3 regions of the Oceanobacillus sp. FSL W7-1304 genome follow, and region 3 is predicted to be linked to each of the others. Evidence: predicted binding sites of a transcription regulator. Region 3 holds the regulator's gene; each other region holds the start of a gene.
The links. Region 3 encodes Rex, which represses fermentation and respiration genes when NADH is low (regulators of the CRP and FNR family bind a similar motif). Its sites were predicted from a motif close to TTGTGAAATATTTCACAA; they were not measured.

Region 1: the regulator Rex is predicted to act here: its motif matches at 5,578-5,595, upstream of cydD (thiol reductant ABC exporter subunit CydD).
Region 2: the regulator Rex is predicted to act here: its motif matches at 2,240-2,257, upstream of NYE61_RS04755 (hydroxymethylglutaryl-CoA synthase).

Annotation. Positions count from the first base shown of each region.
Region 1 is NZ_CP150211.1:1,501,398-1,509,132, reverse strand. It holds gene NYE61_RS07485 (YusW family protein) at 1-466, opposite strand, end outside; gene pdxK (pyridoxine/pyridoxal/pyridoxamine kinase) at 700-1,512, opposite strand; gene NYE61_RS07475 (nitroreductase family protein) at 1,683-2,207, shown strand; gene NYE61_RS07470 (hypothetical protein) at 2,269-2,532, opposite strand; lysine riboswitch at 2,708-2,885, shown strand; gene dapA (4-hydroxy-tetrahydrodipicolinate synthase) at 2,994-3,887, shown strand; gene NYE61_RS07460 (universal stress protein) at 4,219-4,653, shown strand; gene NYE61_RS07455 (PC4/YdbC family ssDNA-binding protein) at 4,678-4,908, shown strand; gene NYE61_RS07450 (hypothetical protein) at 4,994-5,380, shown strand; gene cydD (thiol reductant ABC exporter subunit CydD) at 5,623-7,356, shown strand; gene cydC (thiol reductant ABC exporter subunit CydC) at 7,353-7,735, shown strand, end outside.
Region 2 is NZ_CP150211.1:933,362-941,096, forward strand. It holds gene NYE61_RS04750 (MATE family efflux transporter) at 1-491, opposite strand, end outside; gene NYE61_RS04755 (hydroxymethylglutaryl-CoA synthase) at 1,029-2,195, opposite strand; gene NYE61_RS04760 (reverse transcriptase-like protein) at 2,390-3,043, opposite strand; SAM riboswitch class I at 3,281-3,386, shown strand; gene NYE61_RS04765 (bifunctional homocysteine S-methyltransferase/methylenetetrahydrofolate reductase) at 3,574-5,439, shown strand; gene metE (5-methyltetrahydropteroyltriglutamate--homocysteine S-methyltransferase) at 5,477-7,735, shown strand, end outside.
Region 3 is NZ_CP150211.1:1,932,223-1,939,957, reverse strand. It holds gene NYE61_RS09765 (ABC-F family ATP-binding cassette domain-containing protein) at 1-1,784, opposite strand, end outside; gene NYE61_RS09760 (redox-sensing transcriptional repressor Rex) at 1,936-2,574, shown strand; gene NYE61_RS09755 (hypothetical protein) at 2,872-3,888, shown strand; gene NYE61_RS09750 (YdiK family protein) at 3,965-4,162, opposite strand; gene NYE61_RS09745 (CPBP family intramembrane glutamic endopeptidase) at 4,166-4,885, opposite strand; gene groES (co-chaperone GroES) at 5,161-5,445, shown strand; gene groL (chaperonin GroEL) at 5,524-7,155, shown strand; gene NYE61_RS09730 (CsbD family protein) at 7,568-7,735, opposite strand, start outside.

The DNA of each region.
Region 1 (7,735 bases), 430 kb from region 3:
CAGTACTTAGAACCTCTTCCTTTGGCGTATTTTCATCAAAGTCAAAAGTAGAGAAGATGCTATCAAGCTCTTGCATCGCTTCATCGCCTCGTAATTGAATTCCTTGTGTTTCATTTCGATAGGATGCTTCCGTTTCGTTCGTATCCTGCTCATATTCTACTTCGACAATATCTTCTGTTCCTTCGAAATCTGCTTCTAAATCAAAGCTAGTAAACGCGTAATCGGATTCCGTATCTGTTGTTACATTATCACTGTCATTCGTTGCATTATTATCTGTCGCTGAACCACTGTCTGTATTGCCATTATTTTGATCGTTAGAAGCATTATCTTGATCGTTTGTGGCGTTGTTTTCCGTCTCTCCCGCATTATTATCCGCTGGAGGATTTGTATCTTCTTCCGTAGTTCCACATGCTGCAATAAGAAAGGCTAATGTTGTTATTGTTATTAGTACCATAAACTTTTTCATGGTGCTCACTCCTATCTAATAGTTTATACCACTATATTGCCCAAAAGCCTAAAAACTAAACGATGTAATAGCATTTTGTATCTTTTCACCTATGGTAAGAATCTTAATTGTAGATTCGAATGATAGAACTAGAATATTCTAAGTAATTTGTATCAGGAAGTGATTGTGAATTCTAATGCTTATTAAAAGCCTTGAAAATCGAATGCATTCGTTTCCAAGGCTTGTTCTAATATTTATTTGTTGTTTGTTACTTTGTTGTAGGCACCATGCATAACTGGGCCAACATATTCATTTAGCTTCCAACCATTAGCAATTGCTGCAGTAACAAAATCCTTAGCAGCAAATACGGATTCCTTTACACTTTTGCCATTTGCTAGATTTGCTGTGATTGCTGCAGCAAATGTACATCCAGCTCCATGATTATATGTGGTATCGACTTTTTCTTTTTCAAGTATTTCAAAGTCTGTACCATCATAAAATAAATCAATCGCTTTTTCATGATCCAGCGCCTTGCCGCCTTTAATGACAACATTCTTGGCACCGAGCTCGTGGATTTTTAATGCAGCTTGTTTCATATCTTCAATTGATTTTAAGGGCTTAGTCTGTGCTAATTGACTAGCTTCAAATAAGTTAGGTGTTGTAACGAGTGCGCGCGGAAGAAGATATTCACGCATTGCGTCTGTATTTTCCGGCTGTAATACTTCATCTTCGCCTTTACAAACCATAACTGGATCTAGTACGAAATTATTAATTTTATATGCATCGATTTTTTCTGCACCAAGCTTAATGATATCAACCGAGCCTAACATACCGGATTTCATCGCGTCTACTCCGACGGATAGAATCGTGTCTAATTGTCTGTTTACAAGATCCAGGTCAATTGGTGTTACGTGATGATTCCATCCCTCTGGATTCATTGTAACGATGCAGGTTAATGCAGTCATACCATATACATCATGCTCCTGAAACGTTTTTAAATCAGCAGCGATACCTGCACCTCCACTTGTGTCCGAACCTGCAAGTGTTAACGTTTTTTTCATTGTCATTGATAGAACCTCCTCTAGAATGCTAATTTTTATTATAGCACTTTTGAAGGGTCTGTCACTAAACACATACTCATGGATTGTTAAAAATAACTTGACGTTTGGTGGTCTAAATCATATTAGTTTGATATGATTAATACAGAAAATAAGAATAAAGGGAGAGAGGTTGTACGATGGATGTTTTTCAAGCGATACAAGAAAGGCGCGAAATTACTGCGTATGTTAACCGTTGCATTCCGAATGAAGTACTAGAAAAAGTCGTGGATGCAGGTTATTATGCACCATCAGGAAATAATCTTCCGTCAAAGTCGTTAATTGTAGTAAGGAATCGTTCTACCTTGGACAGTCTTGCTGCAACAACACCTTATATGAAATGGTTAAAAGAGGCACAGGCGGCGATTGTCGTTACGGGAAAGTCCCAAATAAGTAAATACTGGCTGCAGGATGCATCAATTGCTTGTGCGTTTATTTGGCTCGAAGCAGTTGAGGTTGGGCTTGGTGCAGCGTTTGGAGCGGTTTATCATTCCGAGGATGAGAACGAATCCATCGATAGGGAAAACCATGTGCGAAAGCTGCTTAGCATACCGGAAGAACACCGTATTGTCGCTATTTTGGGAATGGGGTATCCTCAAGAAGCATTAAAACCGAAAAAACACCTAGCAAGAGAAGAAATTGTACATTATGATACATTTAGCTAAAATGCATGAAACTGTTCTCTAAACATAAGTTTGGACAACAGTTTCTTTGCTTAACATGCAACTATGACTTCCCGTGATTTTGATCTTGATATAGCATATCTATCTTTTTTTGCAAGTCTGTTATTTGCTGCTGCATCAATAGAATCTGCTGATCCATCTGTATCTTTTCCTGATTTACTTGTAGTTCCACTTCTTTTTCCTGTTCGTATGTGATAAAGGAACCAATAACTGCCAAATTACTTCCAATGGTACTAATTAAACCACCTACTAGAATTAGCTTATCACCGAAATTTGCAGGGAGGTCACGATATGAATTTCGCTCCATCTTAATTACCTCCTCAGAATTAAGTTATGTAATAGCGTATGTTTTGTTCGCTTATCCTGCCCATCATTTTGAAAGTAATGCTGTTCTTTTCATGTGGTTCAAATGCTTGTTTTCTAGATATATCCCTGTTATAATACACATAATAATTAAATACTTTCTTATTTTAGATTTGTAAAGTAAGGGTAGAGGTGCAAAGACCATTAATACTTACATGGAGGAGAATGAGCTCTGAAGAAATGTGAGGAAAGGGGGATTTGCCGAAGTGGAAGAAGACTCATCTTCTGAAGCTGGGCCTGTTATCAAATAGATACGGGACTGTCATATAGGAAACTATATGGAGGGCTATCAAGCTTAGAACGGTAAATAATGTTCTATAAGCGGCAGCGAGCTCTCTCTCGTTGCTGCTTTTTAATTTGGTCCTAAAGCATCAATAAAATATTGGATGAAAAGGGTGTATTGATATGAATTTTGGTAATGTATTAACAGCAATGGTTACTCCGTTTAATGAGGCGGGAGAAATTAATTTTGAACGAACAAAGGGCTTAGTTAATTACTTGATAGCAAACGGTACAGAAGGTTTAGTTGTTGCTGGGACAACGGGGGAATCACCAACACTCTCTAATAATGAAAAAGTGAAGTTATTTCAAACAGTTGTAGAAGAAGTAAATGGAAGGATTCCTGTTATTGCAGGAACTGGTACGAATAATACAAGAGCATCTATTGAATTAACGAAAGAGGCAGCGGCTACAGGTGTTGACGGGATTATGCTTGTTGTTCCTTACTATAATAAACCGTCACAAGAAGGCATGTATCAGCATTTTAAATCGATTGCAGAAAGTACAGCACTTCCTGTCATGCTTTATAATATTCCAGGTAGAAGTGTGGTAAACATGGAATTAGAAACGATTGTTCGACTTTCTAGAATCCCAAACATTGTTTCACTAAAAGAAGCTAGTGGGGATTTAGATAAGGTTTCGGAGATTATAAGCCATACTTCTGATAATTTTACTGTTTACAGCGGGGATGATAGTCTGACATTGCCGACACTTGCTGTAGGTGGAACTGGGGTTATTTCTGTAGCATCACACATATTAGGTAATGAGATGCAAGAGATGGTAAAGCTTTTTCAGAATGGTGATGTAGCTAATGCCAGTGCTATACACCGACATATTTTGCCAGTAATGAAAGCATTGTTTTCAGCTCCAAGCCCTACCCCAGTAAAAGAAGCACTGAACCATATTGGAGTACCAGTTGGTGGTGTTCGTCTACCACTTGTACCATTGACGGAGTCAGAAAGAGCGTCTATTTGTAAACTAGTAGCGGCCTATGAAGTGAAAAACGCAATCGGATATTAAGTTAGAGAAAAGGAGTAAGCAGTGAAGCTTATTCCTTTTTTTGATACCAGGGAATGCTGTGGATAAATACCTTATGACACGATAACGAAGACTTACCGACTTGGGAAGACATAGATTAGTAGCACTTATACCCTGGAGTGAATCACCTGCGCAGGAATGTTCGATAAGTCGAACCTACTCCAAAATATGGGGCGCAGTCCGTACATCAGCGTCAACTTACCAAATATGAAGTCTGACGAAAGCCATTAAAAAATTAACCTCTCTAGACGTATCCATGTATAATAAATTAAGTGGATTAAGTAGCTAACCTTTAATAAAGTGAGGAATGCAAATGAATCGAAAAATTCTCGTATCGTATGATGGTTCAAATCGTAGTAAAAAGGCGATTAAAGAGGCAAAGAATCAGGCGTCAATTACAGAAAAAGCAGAAGTACATGTTATTTCTGTTGTGACACCGGGAATTAAAAGTAACGAGACAGCTATTGCAGGCAACATATCCATGGCAGATGCAGAATTTCTTTTACCGGAACTACATCAAATCAAGAAGGAAATGGAAGCATCAGGAATTGTTACGATAACGGAAATTCGGACGGACTTTTCACAGCGTAACCCGGGGAGAGCGATTTGTGAATATGCTTTAGCTAACGAAATAGATTTGATCATTGTAGGCAATCGGGGGCTTAGTAATATAAAAAGTCTTCTGTTAGGTAGTGTGAGCAATACGATTGTACAGAACGCCAAGTGCCCTGTTTTGATTGTTAAATAGAATGAAGCATAAAGGAGTATGAATATGGCTGAATTAAATTATAAAATTGTAGAAACAATTGCTGTTATTTCGGAGTCGCCAAAAGGATGGACAAAGGAATTGAATGTGATCAGCTGGAATGGTCGCCCACCAAAATATGATTTACGAGACTGGGCACCTGGTAAGGAAAAGATGGGTAAAGGTGTTACTTTAACAGAAGAAGAGATTGTCCAATTGAAGAAAGCATTGGCAAATTTAAACGCGCTTTCGGAATAGAACGATTATCTAAATCACTGACTTTGGGAGATGGCTGATGATTTGGATAAATTGTAATAAAGACAAATGAAAAGTGGGAGATAAAATGAGAGAAATCGTTATTACTCTTGCGGAAATTGTAAATAATATTCATGACATCCTTACAGACATGTTCGGTCTACATATGACAGATAAAGAACTCCATTTTTGGATTATGGGCTTTATGGGAATGACGATTTTCTTCTTTGTCTATATCTTTTTCAAGCTATTGGAAAAGCTTAAATGGAGTACGACGATATTTTCCTTTATCTATACGTTCACCATTATGGTTGTTATCGTTTTTGCAATTGAATTGCAGCAAGCAATTACGAATCGGGGAAACATGGAGTTTGCAGATGCAGTAATGGGACTATGGGGCTTTTTTGTCATGTTTTTCATTTATGCTGTAATTGCATGCGTTATTTACTTTGCTATAAAATTTATTAAGAAGTAGCTGACTGCCCAACAAAGTGAGACTATGCGATCGCTCGTTTTGTTGGGCAGTTTTTACGTGAATTCTACTTCCTCTTTTGGAGACGGTGAAAATTCTCTAACGTAAGGAGCAAGGTTAATTTTATCACCCTTAAAATCGACAACTATGTTAACACCCTAGCTATCCGTTTACTTCGGTATTTTAAATCATGTATACTTATGTGAAGATGTTCACTAAAATAGCTTTCGTTAGGGGGAGAATCAATGAATAGATTGAAGAATATAGCAGCAGAACAGAAAGGAAAGCTCATACTTTTTATTGTGCTTGCGATTCTTTCTGCGTTTGCTATTATCGGTCAAGGTTATTTATTTGTGATAATCATTGATCGTATTTTCCTAAAAGGCTATTCATTTTCAGAAATTAGCCCGTTAATTATAGGCTTAGTCGTAGCGCTTTTTTTACGGACAGGACTAAATTATTTGAATGGAAGAGCAGGAGCAAGAATGGCTACTCTTGCTAAAAGAGAGCTGCGCAGGCTGTTTGTACATACATTTTCAAGAAATTCAATGCAAGCTTCATTGGAAGGACAGTCTGGCCAAAAGGTTGGGCTCCTATTGGATACGGTTGATGAAATAGATTCTTATTTTAGCAGCTATATTCCACAAATTATTCAATCAACGATTGTACCGCTTTTCATCCTTGTTGTTATTTTAATGGAACATATGGCAACAGGAATTATTATCCTAGTTACCGCACCATTTATTCCTATATTTATGATAATTATTGGCTTTAATACGAAAGACAAATCCGAACAGCAGCTAGATAAGATGAATGCGTTCTCCGGTACGTTTCTTGATACGCTGCAAGGGTTAACAACATTGAAATTATTTGGACGGTCTAAAGAGCAGGAGAAAACCATTCAAAAAAGCAGCTTAGATTTCCGTGATGCAACGATGGAAGTGCTTAAAATTGCATTTACGAATTCTCTGGCTTTAGAGTTTATTTCTATGCTAAGCATTGGGCTTATCGCGTTAGAAGTTGCTGTTCGAATGATTATTTTTCAAGATATCACGTTTTTTACTGGCTTTTTAATGCTTATTCTTGCTCCAGAGTTTTACACGAAATTAAAGGAGCTAGGAAATTCATTTCATACGGGAAGGACGAGCATGGCGGCAGCGAATAAATTAGATATAGAGCTTTCTGCACTCGAAGATGATGAGACACGATGGGGAGAACTACCCTTGGCGAAAAAAAAGCCAGTCCATATTAAAGTGAATGATGCAGGATTTTCTTACAAGGAAGGCGGTTTTGCATTAAAGCATATTAATTTAGAACTCGAAGCTTTTGAGCAGATTGCGATTATCGGAAAAACGGGATCAGGAAAAACGACATTATTGCATATGCTAGCAGGACTAGTCCCGCTAACGGAGGGAATGATTCAAGTAAATGAAACTTCCTTAAAGCAATACAGAGAGAAGGATTGGTTTGACCAATTAAGTTATATTTCACAGAATCCGTATATATTCTCAGGTACGATTGCAGAGAATATTGCAATTGGTTCTACAAAAAGCGCATATCAAGAAGAAATTATCAAAGCAGCTGAAAAGGCAGGGATTAATGATTTAGTGGATTCGCTTGAACATGGATATGACACGTTAATCGGTGAAGGAGGAAGAGGCCTTTCTGGTGGGGAGAAACAGCGAATAGCGCTAGCCAGAGCATTTCTCAAACGCCCATCTGTCATTCTTTTTGATGAGCCGACGACAGGGCTGGATTTGCAAACGGAACAAATTCTTCAGAAATCAATGGAGGAACTAGGAAAACATTCGACAGTTATTACGGTTGCTCACCGCCTTCATACGATTCAAAAGGCTGATAAAATCGTCCTTTTAGATAACGGTGAAATTAAGGCAGCAGGAACACATGATGAGTTACTAACAACGGTAGAAGCCTATCGGAATATGGTGACTGTACAGCAGGGAGGGATGACTAAATGAAGGGATTACGTTCTGTCATCAAGATCGTGTTGCAGGAAAAAAAAGATGTCATTTTTTCAATTGCTTGTGGATTTCTAGCTGGAGTAACTGCCGTCGGGCTATTCTCATCGAGTGGTTATTTAATTTCCAAGGCAGCCTTAGTGCCACCGATCTATTCCTTGATGGTACTTGTTGCGATCGTTAAGCTACTCGGAATAATATCGGCATTAAGTCGATATGGTGAAAGATATTTTTCACATCGAGCGACTTTTACAATGCTAAGTAATTTGCGTGTTTCGTTTTATAAAAAAATGGAGCCACTCGCACCAACTATTTTTCAAAGTCATCGCAGTGGAGACTTACTAGCAAGAATCGTTGGCGATGTAGAATCGCTGCAAAA
Region 2 (7,735 bases), 1.0 Mb from region 3:
AACATTGTCTCTCTCGTATGTCCATAACTGCGTAAAACTGCACTTAAAGCCAAAGCGACTGCTTCAAGACAAAGAGATAAGCCAGTAACAACTAAATAAGTATGCGCGTAACCATAGACCTCCCCACTTAGCCCATAAAAGTTTAGAAAGATCCCTCCAAATATAGCAACAATAATCGTCATACCAATACCAATCCAAAAGTTAAGTCCGAAAGCGGATCTTGCAATGGTACGAGCCTCTTTAATCTGGTTAGCACCTAAATTCTGACCGATTAGAATGGTTGCTCCAATCGCTGTTACGTTAAATACCAAAATAAATATGTTCATTATCTGGTTTGCAACACCAACACCCGCAACAGCATTATCAGAGTATCCACTCAAGATTAATGTAGCAATAATACCCACGCTCATATGAAGAGATATTTCAATAAACAGTGGCCATGTAAGGTTAAACAGCGACTGGTCCTGGTACTTATTTTTTTCAACACTCAATTTTGCTCATTTCTCCTTCACGCTAAATTTCAGTCATTAGAAAACTTGGCATTTGTTAAAGGAATTCTTAAGAAAGTGTTCTTTGCTTTCTTAGAAACCTCTATACATCGGAGTGCAAGCCTTTAAGCCAATGCCTTAATTGCACTTATGCAGATTGAAAATTTTATATTTTTCTATCTGCCAACATAATTTTCAACCAATTTAATAATGATAATGCATATTAACTAGAAATCTCCCTCTGTAATGTGAAACGCTTTGCTGCAGGGTATTAGCACATTAATGCTAAATGTATTCCAAAACCCATAAAAGAATGCAGTATTTGCATTAAAAAAGACCGTCTGAGAAATCGCAAAATCGCGACCTTCCAAGACAGCCTCATCTGCTATAAATTTGTTTCACTAGTATATTTCCCTAGGAAGAAGTGAATATTATCTCAAAATGTACTATTAGAATATTCTAACATAAAATTAAGCTAATTTCAATTTTTTATGATAACGTGTTTGTATATAATCTAGAAGTTTCTAGTATACTGAATTCCTACTTCCTTACATACAAACGCTTATTATCTTCTACTCCACTTAGACAAATTGCAGCAGTATCCTTTGTAATATCAAGCTCTAATGTCGAACCATCAACTGGTAGGGTCTCCTCAAATAGTTTTTCATATTCGGGAACAGTTACTTCCATTCTTGAATCAAATAAATGTTTATGATCATTGATGTGAAGATGCTCACGATAATCGGACTGTAGAATCCCAGTAAAAAATTCTCCAACAGCGCCTGAACCATAGCTGTATAAACCAACCCTTGATCCGGCTTCTAATCCCTCGTTAAGTTCAAGAAGCGATAACAAGCTTAAGTATAAAGATCCCGTGTAGATGTTTCCAACGCTTCGATTATATTGCGTACTTACTTGATAATTCGCAACCAATCTTTCGTTGTCTTCCTCTGTACCTTCATCTAAAATCGTACGTAACGCCTTTAATCCCATCTTTGTATATGGCAAGTGGTAACAAATTGCCTCAAAATCTTTCAATTCAAGACCTGACTTTTCTTTATACTGCTCCCAAACCTTCGAAAAGAAGTATATGTATTGCTCATTGGAAAACTTTCCATCAACAAACGCTTTGTCAGAGTAAATCGGTCTCCAGAAATCCATAATGTCATTTGTAAAATAAGCACTATGCTCTTCAAGGACCATGATTCTTGGATTTGCACTAATCACCATCGCAACTGCTCCTGCACCTTGTGTGGATTCACCGGCGGTATTTAGACCGTACCTCGCGATATCAGAACCTATTACCAATACCTTGCTTTCCGGATTTAATGCAATATGCCCTTTTGCCAATTGAATTCCAGCAGTTGCACCGTAGCATGCCTGCTTCATTTCAACAGTACGTGCATGGGGATTTAACCCAAGTAAATTATGTACATAGACCCCTGCAGACTTCGAGTTATCAATACCTGATTCGGTACCAAAAATAACAAAATCGATTTTCTCTTTATCTGCCTCGTTTAAAATCCCAAGTGCAGCGTTCGCAGCCAATGTAACCGGGTCTTGTGTAATAGGCGGAATCGCCATTTTTTCCTGTCCAATTCCAACGGTGAACTTTTCCGGCTCTATGTCTCTTGCAACAGCTAATTTGTTCATATCTACATATAAATGCGGTGTATAAAAACCTATCTTATCAATCCCTATATTCAATGCCCTGCTCCTTTACAACTACCAAAATTTTATACTGTACTGCTTCGTGAAATAGTGCACAACTATTATTTTTTAAATTAAACAACAGTTAAATGATAATATAATGTATTACGAAAAACAACTCATTTGAAGTTAGATGGAAAGGTTTTCTAAACTACCGGATTAGCTAATTTGTCTGTATGATTGATTATCTATCAGCGCTCACGATGACTCATAATTTCAATCTCTTGTAGGGCCTGTGTTGCTAATTGATCAGCCTCACGGTTCATTTTCCGGGACACATCTTTATAAGTTGGGGCAATTCCAAGCTGTTCTAACTTTTGTTCAATCCGATTAATCCATGCTGATAGCTCCTTTTCATAGCATGGCCATTCCCCATCCAACTGATGAATGACAACCTTTGAATCTCCAACAAATGTTACTGGTAAGTGGTGCACACCTAATAGCTCTAATTCAGTTAATCCTAAATGAAGCGCCGCATATTCTGCTTCATTATTATTTATAAGGCCTTCCACTAAAGCATTTTTTCTTATCCGATAGGCCTTTTCATTTTGCTCATAGTAAATGACACAGCCAAGACCTGCTTTATCTGTCTTCAAGTCAAATCCACCATCAAAATAGACAGTTATATCATGCGGTTCCGTTTTAATTTCTTCCATGTATTTCTTTAATTGCTTATAGGTCCAGCTTCTATCATTGCTATCAATAAATGTTAATTGCTTGATTCTTCCAGTTTTCTCCATGTCTTCAGCAATGATGACGGCTTGTCCAGCTTGCATCATATCTGAGCTAAGCATCGTCTCTAATCCCTTTTTTGTACGATATGTTAATTCCATTCTCACTTGCAAAGATAAAACCTCCTTTTTACTTGGATATAAAACAAAATAAATGACATGAAATTTGAATAAAACACATTTAATGAATGAACCTTTCATTCATATTATTTTATATTGTATCCTAAAAATGCACATATCTTAGCAACACCACAAATTTGTTTTAATAATAACAAAAATGTATTTAATAAAACAATTGACAAAACTATAAAATTTATGCAAAATGGATTTAACAACTGAATATTCGTTATTTTCTTATCCAGAGAGGTGGAGGGATTTGGCCCTACGATACCTCGGCAACAGGCTTTTTTAAGTACTGTGCTAATTCCAACAAGCATTAATGCTTGGTAGATAAGAAGAGTAAAGTGAATAATACATACATGACCTCTTCTTTTCGGAAGGGGTCTTTTTATGTTTTCCCACCTTTTCTTATCACCACGAATACAATTTTCCACTAATGACAGCTTCAAAGGAGTGAATTAAAAGGTAGTGAAGAAAATGAAATGAGGTAATTGCTACTTTTAACGATAAAGGAGGACAGAAAAATGAGTTTATTAAGTGCTCTTGAAGAAAGGATCCTTATTGGTGACGGTGCAATGGGAACTTTGCTGTATTCATACGGCGTTGACCGTTGCTTTGAAGAATTGAATTTAACACATGAGGAACAAATTACCCGTATTCATCGATCATATATTGAGGCGGGATCCGATTTAATCCAAACCAATACGTACGGAGCAAATTACATTAAGCTTGCTCGTTATGGCTTAGAAGATCAAGTTAAAAAAATCAATACCAAAGCAGTGGAACTTGCTAGAAAGGCTGCTAAAAAAGACACTTTTGTTCTCGGAACTATCGGAGGGATACATGGCGCACAAGCATTAAATGATACAAAAGAAGAAATCAAACGAAGCTTTCGAGAACAGCTATATTGCTTACTGTTAGAAGGTGTAGATGGCCTTATTTTAGAAACCTATTACAATCTTGATGAGCTATTAACCGTATTAGAAATTGCCCGAGAAGAAACAACAATACCGATTATCACAAATGTCTCCATGCACGTACCAGGTATTCTTGAAAATGGTATCCAGCTAAAGGATGCTTTACAACGGCTAGAAGATACGGGTAGTAATATTGTTGGCGTCAACTGTCACTTAGGTCCATTTCATATGCTGCAATCATTAAAAGATGTTCCATTGTCAGATAAGACATTCTTAGCGGCTTACCCAAACGCTAGTCTGCCAGCTTATCACGAGGGCAAGCTCGTTTACGAAAATAAACCTGACTATTTCACTCGATGCGCCGAAGATTTTCGCAATGAAGGTGTTCGCTTGCTTGGCGGTTGCTGCGGAACAACCCCTGAGCATATCAAAGGATTAGCGCAAGGAGTTCGTAATTTAAAGCCATTAACGGAAAAGAAGATTATTAGAAAGCCTTCCCCTATTGAAGTAACACGTAATCAGACGACTAAAGAGACCCCTTTAGTCGATATCGTAAAGAAAAGACATTCCATCATCGTTGAGCTAGATGCTCCGAAGCATCTGCAAACAGACGCATATATGGAAGGCGTGAAGGCATTAAAGAAGGCTGGTGTCGATGCAATTACATTAGCTGACAACTCGTTAGCATCACCAAGAATTAGCAATATTGCGATCGCCGAAAAAATAAAACAAGAGGTTGGGCTAAGACCTCTCGTTCACTTAACTTGCCGCGATCGTAATTTAATCGGGCTGCAATCCCATTTAATGGGACTCGACACGTTAGGGATTCATGAAATTTTGGCAATTACGGGAGACCCAACGAAAATCGGCGACTTCCCAGGTGCCACTTCTGTTTTTGATGTAACATCGTTCGATCTAATTAAACTAATCAAGCAATTTAATAAAGGGCTTTCCTTTTCTGGTAATTCCTTACGACGGAAAACTTCTTTCAAAGTTGGTGCAGCTTTTAATCCAAATGTGGCTCATCTTGATAAGGCAGTCAAACGAATGGAAAAAAAGATTAGCTATGGTGCCGATTATTTTCTAACACAACCGATCTTCAATAAGGAGCAAATCATACAGCTGCATGAAGCAACAGCGCACATCCAAACACCTATTTATATAGGAATTATGCCGTTGACATCAACAAGAAATGCTGAATTTCTCCACAATGAAGTACCAGGAATTAAATTAAATGACGATGTTAGAGATAAAATGCGCTTTGTCTCGAACGATCGAGACAAATCGATTGAACAAGGGATTTCAATAGCAAAGGAACTTATTGATGTATCCTTACGATATTTCCATGGTATCTATTTAATTACACCTTTCGCACGTTATGACATGATTATTCGTCTTATTGAATATATCCAGGAAAAAGTCCCCAAAAGTAACTTCGAGGAGGTGTTGTCAGCAACCCCGCACAGCCTATAGGAAGAATTAAGATGAAAACAAATGAGGAGGAAATGAAATGACAAATGTGATTAGCTCAAACTTAGGTTACCCAAGAATCGGGAAGAAAAGAAAATGGAAGCGCGCCTTGGAAGGATACTGGAATAAGCAATTATCCGAAAAGGAACTTTTAGAGAAAACTGATGCCATTAGATTCGCAAACTTAAAAAAGCAAAAAGAAATTGGTATCGATCTTGTACCGGTTGGCGATTTTACACTATACGATCACGTCCTAGATACTTCCGCTATGTTCGGTGTTGTACCAGATCGTTTTAACTATGATGGCGGAAAGGTTAACCTCGAAACATATTTTGCTATTGCTCGCGGTACAGAAAATGCGGTTGCCTCTAAGCTTACGAAATGGTTTAATACAAACTATCATTATATCGTTCCAGAGCTTGAAAATGTGACACCAACGTTAACAGAAAATCTCCCGCTAAAATTCTATAAAGAAGCAAAAGAAAAGTTAGGAATCGATGGGAAGCCTGTCATTTTAGGTCCAATTACATACCTAAAATTATCAAAAGGATACGAAGAAAATGATTTCTCTAACGTCTTGCAACGCTTTATACCTTTATATGTCCAACTATTAAAAGAGTTAGAGGAAGCCGGTGTCTCTTGGGTACAAATCGATGAACCGATTTTAGGAACTAATCTATCAAAAGAAGTTATCCAAAAAGCAAAACAAGTTTATGAGCAATTTCATAATGCAGCACCTAAATTAAAGCTAATTTTACAAACCTATTTCGAGCATATTATTCACTACGAAGAAATTATCGAGTTTCCTGTTCAAGCAATCGGACTTGACTTTGTCCATGGAGAGTCGCTAGAGCTTATCAAACAATTCGGATTCCCAGAAGATAAAGTACTCGCAGCCGGGATTATTAATGGGCGCAACGTTTGGAAGGCTGACTTGGAAGCTAAAACCGACCTGCTCGAAACAATCTATCAAACTGTTAAAAATAAGCAAATCATTATCCAGCCTTCCTCATCATTATTACATGTTCCAGTCACGAAAGAATCTGAAGCACAACTTGATTCCAATGTAAAAAATGGTCTGTCCTTCGCGAATGAAAAGCTTGATGAAATTGTAACACTTACAAAGGGATTACAAACTGGGAAACAGACAATCGTCCAAGAACTAGCTAGAAATAATAAGGAACTTGAACAGTTTAACCATTCTACACACAGAAATAATGAAATTGTTCGAAAGGAAGTCGAAGCACTAGGAATTACGGATGCACAACGTTCCTTACCATTCGCTGAACGAATTCAGAAACAGCATGAGGTCTTGCAATTACCATTACTTCCGACGACAACTATTGGCAGCTTGCCACAAACCCAGGAAGTTAGAAAAAAAAGAACAAAATGGCGTCAGGGAACAATTACAGAAGCTGAATATGAACAATTTATTAGAGATAACATAACAAAATGGATTCATATCCAAGAGAAAATTGGGTTAGATGTACTTGTACATGGCGAATTCGAACGCACAGATATGGTCGAATACTTTGGAGAAAAGTTAAACGGCTTTGGTGTGACAGAATTCGGATGGGTCCAATCCTACGGTTCACGATGCGTAAAACCGCCATTGATTTTTGGTGATGTTTCGTTTGACACAGCGATGACTGTAAAGGAAAGTATTTTCGCGCAATCCTTAACAGACAAACCTGTAAAAGGAATGCTCACTGGTCCAGTAACTATTCTAAACTGGTCTTTTGTCCATGACGACGTTCCAAGAGAAACGGTGCAAAACCAAATCGCTCTCGCTCTACGAAAAGAAATTAAAGCACTTGAGACAAGTGGAATTAAAATTATTCAAGTTGATGAACCAGCATTACGTGAAGGACTTCCACTAGATGAAAAAAAACAAAAAGCGTATTTAGATGCTGCAGTATATGCATTTCGCTTGGCAACATCTTCTGTTCAAGTTCAGACACAAATTCATACCCATATGTGCTACTCTGAATTCCAAAAAATCTATGATGCAATTGACGGTCTTGATGCAGATGTTATCTCAATTGAAACCTCACGTAGTCATGGTGAAATTATATCTGCCTTTGAGGAAAATACGTATGAGAAGGAAATCGGACTTGGTGTCTATGATATCCACAGCCCACGTGTTCCAGATAAAAATGAAATCAAACAAAATATTAGCCGAGCATTAAAAACGATTCCTACAGAGCAATTCTGGATCAATCCGGATTGTGGATTGAAAACAAGAAGCGAGGATGAAACAGTTGAAGCATTAAAAGCGATGATCCATGCTGCAAGGGAA
Region 3 (7,735 bases):
GCAATATCTAGTTCCTGATGTTCAATCATTTCTTCAAGTTCTGAGATACGACGCTGGACTTTCCTTTTTTCACTTTGCAGCTGCTTGCCTTCCTTATAGCTTAGCTTTTTTGTTTCAGAGTTGGATGTTGTTTCCTTTTCCTGTTTTAGCCTTTCGATTTCTGCCTCTTCTTCTTTCTTCTCCAAATAATAATCATAGTCCCCAAGATAGATCGTAATTCCATCTCGTTCCATTTCAGCAACCTGATCAGCTATTTTATTAATAAAATAGCGGTCATGTGATACGAAAAGGATGGTTCCAGGAAAATCAATCAAAGCTGCTTCCAGCACTTCTTTACTATCGATGTCCAAATGGTTTGTAGGCTCATCCATAATAAGGAAATTTGCTTGCTGCATTTTAAGCTTAGCAAGGGCTAGTCTTGCTTTTTCTCCACCACTTAATGTATGGACCTGCTTTAATACATCATCTCCAGAAAAAAGAAAGTTTCCTAAAACCGTGCGGATATCTTTTTCATTTATGGTGGGGTAATCATCCCATAATTCTTGAAGAATCGTCTTAGTAGAATTAAGATCAGCCTGTTCTTGATCATAGTAGCCAATTTGTACATTTGTACCAAGCTGGATGTTTCCTTTTTCTGTCTGCAGTCTACCTAAGATGGCCTTAAGTAATGTAGTTTTCCCTACACCATTCGGACCAACAAGTGCGATACGGTCACCGCGATTTATATCCAGTCGTATGTTGGAAAAAATAGGGTCCACTTCTTTTTCATAACGTAAGCTAAGCTCTTCAACTTTTAATACATCATTTCCACTTCTGCGATTAATTTGAAAGGAGAAGGAAGCGGATGACTCATCACCTAGTGGCCGATCAAGACGCTCCATTTTTTCAAGCTGCTTCCGCCTGCTTTGTGCTCGTTTTGTAGTCGAAGCACGTACAATATTCCGCTGGATAAAGTCTTCCATTTTTTTAATTTCAGTTTGCTGCTTTTCAAATTCCTTTAATTCCTGTTCATAATTTAGTGCTTTTTGCTCCAAATACTTGCTGTACGAACCATGGTATTTTCGCGTTTTATGCCGTGAAATTTCATATACAATGGAAACTGTTTTATCAAGAAAGTACCGATCGTGTGAAACGATGACAATGGCGCCTGGATAACTAACGAGATAGTTTTCCAACCATGACAATGTATCAATATCAAGATGGTTGGTCGGTTCATCAAGAATAAGCAGCTGTGGTTTTTGAAGCAGCAATTTACCCAGGGCAAGTCGTGTTTTTTGTCCACCACTAAGTTCTGCGATTGGAGTATCATAATCAAAGGACTCAAAATTTAACCCACTAAGTACAGCTCTAATATCAGATTCATACGTATAGCCCCCATCAGTCTGATATGCTAGTTGAAGTTTGTCATATTCTTTAAGGACTTTGTCATATTCTTCTCCAGATAATTCGCTGGCTTTCTCCATCTCTTTCTCTAATGCTCGAAGTTGCTTTTCCAATGATTTTAAATGGGAAAATACCTCTAGCATTTCATCCCAAATGGTTTTCCCTGATTCTAACGTCATATGCTGGGATAAATAACCGAATGTAAGATCCTTCGGTTGAAAAAATTCCCCTTCATCATACGATAATTCTTGTGCCATAATTTTAAGTAATGTTGACTTACCTGCACCGTTTCTGCCGACAATAGCTATACGGTCTTTATCTTTAATTTCAATTTTAATATTTGATAAAATCTCTTCAGCACCGAAGGATTTGGAAATTCCGTTTAGTTGCATTAATATCATCTTTTTCACCCCATCATGTACAGTGTATCTTATAGTTATTTAACGAGGCAACTGAATTGTGAAAAATATCACGACTTATTTGACGTTTTCTGTTAAAATAGAAGGAAAGAACTTATCATATACAACTATTGGATTGAAAAGAGGAAGATTGATGGAACAGAATAAAATTCCACAAGCTACTGCCAAGCGGCTGCCTTTATATTATCGTTTTCTTAACAATTTAAATCAGCAAGGGAAGAAGCGAGTTTCCTCAAAGGAGCTGAGTGATGCAGTAAAAGTGGATTCTGCAACAATTCGAAGAGACTTTTCTTATTTTGGCGCATTGGGAAAAAAGGGATACGGCTATAATGTAGAGTATTTATTAGGATTTTTCCGAAGTACGTTGGATCAGCATGAGGTTACAGAGGTTGCATTAATCGGAGTTGGGAACTTAGGCACAGCCTTCCTTCATTATAACTTTATGAAGAACAATAATATCCGGATTACTACGGCATTTGATGCAGATACAGAAAAGGTTGGCACGGATATTGGCGGGGTACCCGTTTATGATATTCGTGATTTAGAGGAAAAGTTAGAAGACATTAAAGTCGCTATCCTAACTGTGCCAGCTGTTGAAGCACAAGTGATCGCCGATAAGCTTGTAGAAAAAGGGATTTCAGGGATTCTTAACTTTACTCCTGCAAGGATTAGTGTACCGAAGCATATTCGGGTCCACCATATTGATCTTGCTGTTGAATTGCAGGCCCTTGTTTATTTCCTAAAGCATTATTCGTTAGATAATCCAGAGTAGATATTACTCATTGTGAATTTTTGTTTAATTACAAGGCTATTGATTTTAGGTCAAAAGCCTTGTTTTTTTATGGTTGGATTTGGATGTCCTTATATTGGTAAATACCATAATTTATTTGCATCAATTCCATAAAATCTCTGTTTTAAACAACCACTGGAAATAAGCTGATAAATATTAACTAGATAAATGGAACTAATATTTTTCTGAAAATTATTGGTTCTTAAGACATCTATCCATTTACTGATTATTACGTTAATCTGTATTGGGAATATATTGAGAAAGAGGAGGAATTTATTCGTGAACGTGAAAAAGGTTTTAGGTATTATGTTTGTTTTATTTATTAGTTTGTTCATTGTTGCATGTTCAAATGAAAGTGACAATGAGAGTGAAGGGACTAACGATGCTGAAGCAACTGAAGAAACAAATGATGCGGAAGCAAACGAGGAAAATGGGTCTGAAGAAGCAGAAGAAAATGTAGTTCCAGAAGATGAGGCATTATTTGCAGTACTTGAAGCAAACTTAGAAGCATTAACAGAAAATGACTTGGATGCTTACATGGAAACCATACATAGTGAATCTCCTTTATATGACTCAACACGTACGACAATCGATCAATTATCTGTGTATACATTAGATATGGAATTATTTGATTTAGTTGTGGAGGAAAAATCAGAAGAAGAAGCAACAATCTCTTATAAACAGACGACAATGAAAGTCGATGGTCCTGATTTTATGAATAATGAAACACACGGGGTTCATGTCTTGCGACCAGATGATGGTGCATGGAAAATTTATAGTTCTGAAGAACCAAGCGAAATAATTCCTCTTGATGAGAATGGGGATGTTATCGAAGAGACTGCTGCTGATGCAGCGGCAGAAGGTGTTTACATTGACACAATTACGAGCTTAGAAATTCCGTTTGATGAAGGAAAGTGGGAGCTTGAGAACTATGAGGAAGGAGACGGTGAAGCAACCGCTGAATTTCTTTTAGTTGATGAGGATCAAACGAATTTCACAGAGCTGTTTACGATTCATTATTATCCAGATGGTGATGAATTGTTAGGTGCTGAAGGCTTTATCGAAATGATGGAAATGAATTTAACAGAAATGACTACAGGTGAGCTTGAATTTAATTCTGCGGAAGAAGGATTTTTTGATTTTTCATTAACAGAAGATGATATTCAGCTCGATCAGGAAGAAGTAGCAAGGGTATTTGCGAAAGACAATGATTTGTATGTTGTTCGCTACACAACGTTTGAAAAATCAATCGAAGATAAAGATGAATGGATAGATAAGTTGAAGTCTATCCAATAAAAATAAAAGAAGGCTGTTTCAGTATTAATCTAGAAACAGCCTTCTTTTTTATTAAGAAGATCTATATAGTATCTATTTAATGCTTCTTCTTTTTCAATCGAAAATACTTATTAAGCAATCGAACTGCAACTCCAAAGGCAAGCGTTGCTACAGCAGCAAAAATGAGCGTGGTGGGATTCCAGATTGTTTGCCCTTTGCTTTGGACGGCAACGTAAATAAAAATCATTGCCATTATGAAGTAAATGAACGCTTTAACTAACAAAGAATGAATCATTCATTAACCTCCAATAAGGATCATTTGCAATTGCTCAACCTGACGTTGCATTTGCTCAAGTTGTCGCTGCATTTCTTCTGGATCCATCGATAATTGCCCGACAACAACTAATGTGTTCATTGCTGCATGAACGATAATCGGAACGAGAATTCGTTTTGTCTTTACATAAAGAAACGCAAATACAAACCCCATCGAAGCATAAATTAGGATATGTTCCATCCCTTCATGAATAAAACCGAAGATAAGGGCGGAGACCAAACCTGCGAAGAAGAAATTCATGCGCTTATAGAGACTGCCGAAGATAATTTTTCGGAAAATGATTTCTTCCAATATTGGGGCAATCACTGCAGGAATAATAATAAATAATGGGGCTGCACGAGCTATATCCATGATACCTTGAGTGTTTTCTGATCCAGGTGAAATCCCTAGTATATTCATTTCAATTGCTACTGCAATTCCTTGTGCAAAGAAAGCCATGAATACACCGAGGATTGACCAGAGTATCATTGAGCTCATCGGTGCTGCATTGCGTGTATCTCTCATCTGCATATCGGGCTTCATAATCCACAAAATAATAAGAAGTCCGAGAATAAAGCTAAAAATGGACCAGTAAATCACACCTTGTACTGGGATATAATGATGCTTTGCAAGCAGAGCAACGGGAAATGCAGAAAGCTGCATCAGTATATAAGTTAAAATGACATACCAATATCTACGTGCCAAATAAAACGACTCCTTTTGCTTTGTATAGTTTAGTATATGTATTACATATTCCATCTATTGATCATCAATCATCATAAAAGATATTTTATCATATTATACAGGCTGTTAATATTATGAGCCCCTTTACATAAAATTTTACTAGAAATTAAATAAAATTATAGACACATTACTTGCATTTTTTTATGGGATTAATTATTATGAATATAGAAATTAGCACTCAATCATTGAGAGTGCTAATAAATCTAATACGTTAAAGAATTGAGGAGGCATTCTACATGATTAAACCACTAGGAGATCGTGTTGTTATCGAACTTGTTGAGCAAGAAGAAACAACTGCAAGCGGTATCGTACTACCAGACTCTGCAAAGGAAAAACCACAGGAAGGTCGCGTAGTAGCAGTAGGATCTGGCCGTGTAACTGAAAATGGGGAAAAAGTGGCACTTGAAGTTGCAGAAGGGGACCGCATTATATTCTCTAAATTTGCTGGTACTGAAGTGAAATATGAAGGTACAGAATACTTAATTCTTCGTGAAAATGACATTTTAGCTGTAGTAAGCTAATCGTAACACAAAACCAACACATACATGAACGACGACAAATAAATTTTTCGAATGATTATTTTAAAGGAGGAATTTTAAGTGGCTAAAGATATTAAGTTCAATGAAGAAGCACGTGGAGCAATGCTGCGCGGTGTAGATGTATTAGCAAACGCTGTAAAAGTAACGTTGGGACCAAAAGGACGTAACGTTGTTTTAGATAAAAAATTCGGCTCACCTCTAATTACAAATGATGGGGTAACCATTGCGAAAGAAATCGAATTGGAAGATGCTTTTGAAAACATGGGAGCACAGCTTGTATCTGAAGTTGCATCGAAAACAAATGATGTAGCTGGTGACGGTACAACTACTGCAACAGTTCTTGCACAAGCAATGATTCACGAAGGTTTGAAAAACGTTACAGCTGGTGCAAACCCTGTAGGTATCCGCCGCGGTATTGAGAAAGCTGTAGCAACTGCTGTTGAAGAATTAAAAGCAATTTCTCAACCGGTTGAAAGCAAAGACTCTATCGCACAAATCGCAGCTATCTCAGCATCTGATGATGAAGTTGGTAACTTAATTGCTGAAGCGATGGAACGCGTTGGCAATGATGGCGTTATTACAATTGAAGAATCAAAAGGCTTCAACACAGAATTAGAGGTTGTTGAAGGGATGCAATTTGATCGTGGATATTCTTCACCATACATGGTTACTGACCAAGATAAAATGGAAGCAGTATTAGAAGATCCATACATTCTTATTACAGATAAGAAAATTGGTAATATCCAAGAAGTATTACCAGTATTAGAGCAAGTTGTTCAACAAGGAAAGCCATTATTATTAATCGCTGAAGATGTTGAAGGGGAAGCTCTTGCAACATTAGTTGTAAACAAACTTCGCGGAACGTTCAACGCTGTAGCTGTTAAAGCTCCAGGATTCGGTGACCGTCGTAAAGCAATGCTAGAAGATATCGCTATCCTAACTGGTGGAGAAGTGATTACTGAAGATCTTGGATTGGATCTTAAGTCTGCTACTATCGAACAATTAGGACGTGCTTCGAAAGTTGTTGTAACAAAAGAAAACACTACAGTTGTTGAGGGTGCTGGCAACCCAGAAGCAATCTCTGGCCGTGTTGCACAAATCCGTGCACAAGCAGAAGAAACAACTTCTGAATTTGATAAAGAAAAATTACAAGAGCGTCTTGCTAAATTATCTGGTGGTGTGGCAGTAGTTAAAGTTGGTGCTGCAACAGAAACAGAATTAAAAGAGCGCAAACTGCGTATCGAGGATGCATTGAACTCTACACGTGCTGCAGTTGAAGAAGGCTTCGTATCCGGTGGTGGTACTGCCCTAATCAACGTTTACAACAAAGTAAGTGAACTAAACCTAGAAGGCGATGAAGCAACTGGTGTGAAAATCGTACTTCGCGCAATCGAAGAGCCAGTTCGTCAAATTGCACAAAACGCTGGTTTAGAAGGTTCTATCATCGTAGAACGCTTGAAAAACGAAAAAGTTGGCGTAGGATATAACGCAGCAACAAACGAATGGGTAAACATGGTTGAAGCTGGAATCGTTGACCCAACAAAAGTAACACGTTCTGCACTGCAAAACGCAGCATCTGTAGCAGCAATGCTATTAACTACAGAAGCTGTTGTAGCTGATAAGCCTGAAGAAGGCGGTGCACCTGCAATGCCTGATATGGGCGGCATGGGTGGAATGGGCGGTATGATGTAACAAACCACCCTTAAATGTTGATTTATAAACGTTTGGGATGCTGTTGCGAACCCCGTCAAACTAAAAAGTAACATAAAGGTAACATTTATTATAAATTTAAGTTTAAAAGGGCGTTTTCGTATAAAGTTCTCACTTATGCGGAAGCGTCCTTTTTCATTTTTTCCATTTTTATGTGAAGATCGTTCTTCTTTTTAATCCATTCAATATTGATGTTTCGCTACCCATATTATATTTTTGGTCAATGATTTATATCCTAGGTTGCCTTATAAATACTCTGTAACAAGCTTTATCTTAAATTCCTCACCATATTTAGCCAAAAAAATCCCCCCGAAAATTAGAGGTGAAAATCTAATTTTCGGGGGGAGGCACCATTTCTTACTGCACCGTTTTATATTACACGCTCTTAGTCTTCTCATTTTTTCTGATCGGTCTTTGTTTCATTTGCTTCATTCTTTGCATCACCAAAGGTGTCCTGAACCTCACCTTTCACTTTATCCTTTTTGCCGCTTGCCTGGACTTTCTTATTATCTGTTAGGTTACCAACTTGATCTTTCATTTCACCTTTAGCTTTATTTGCTTT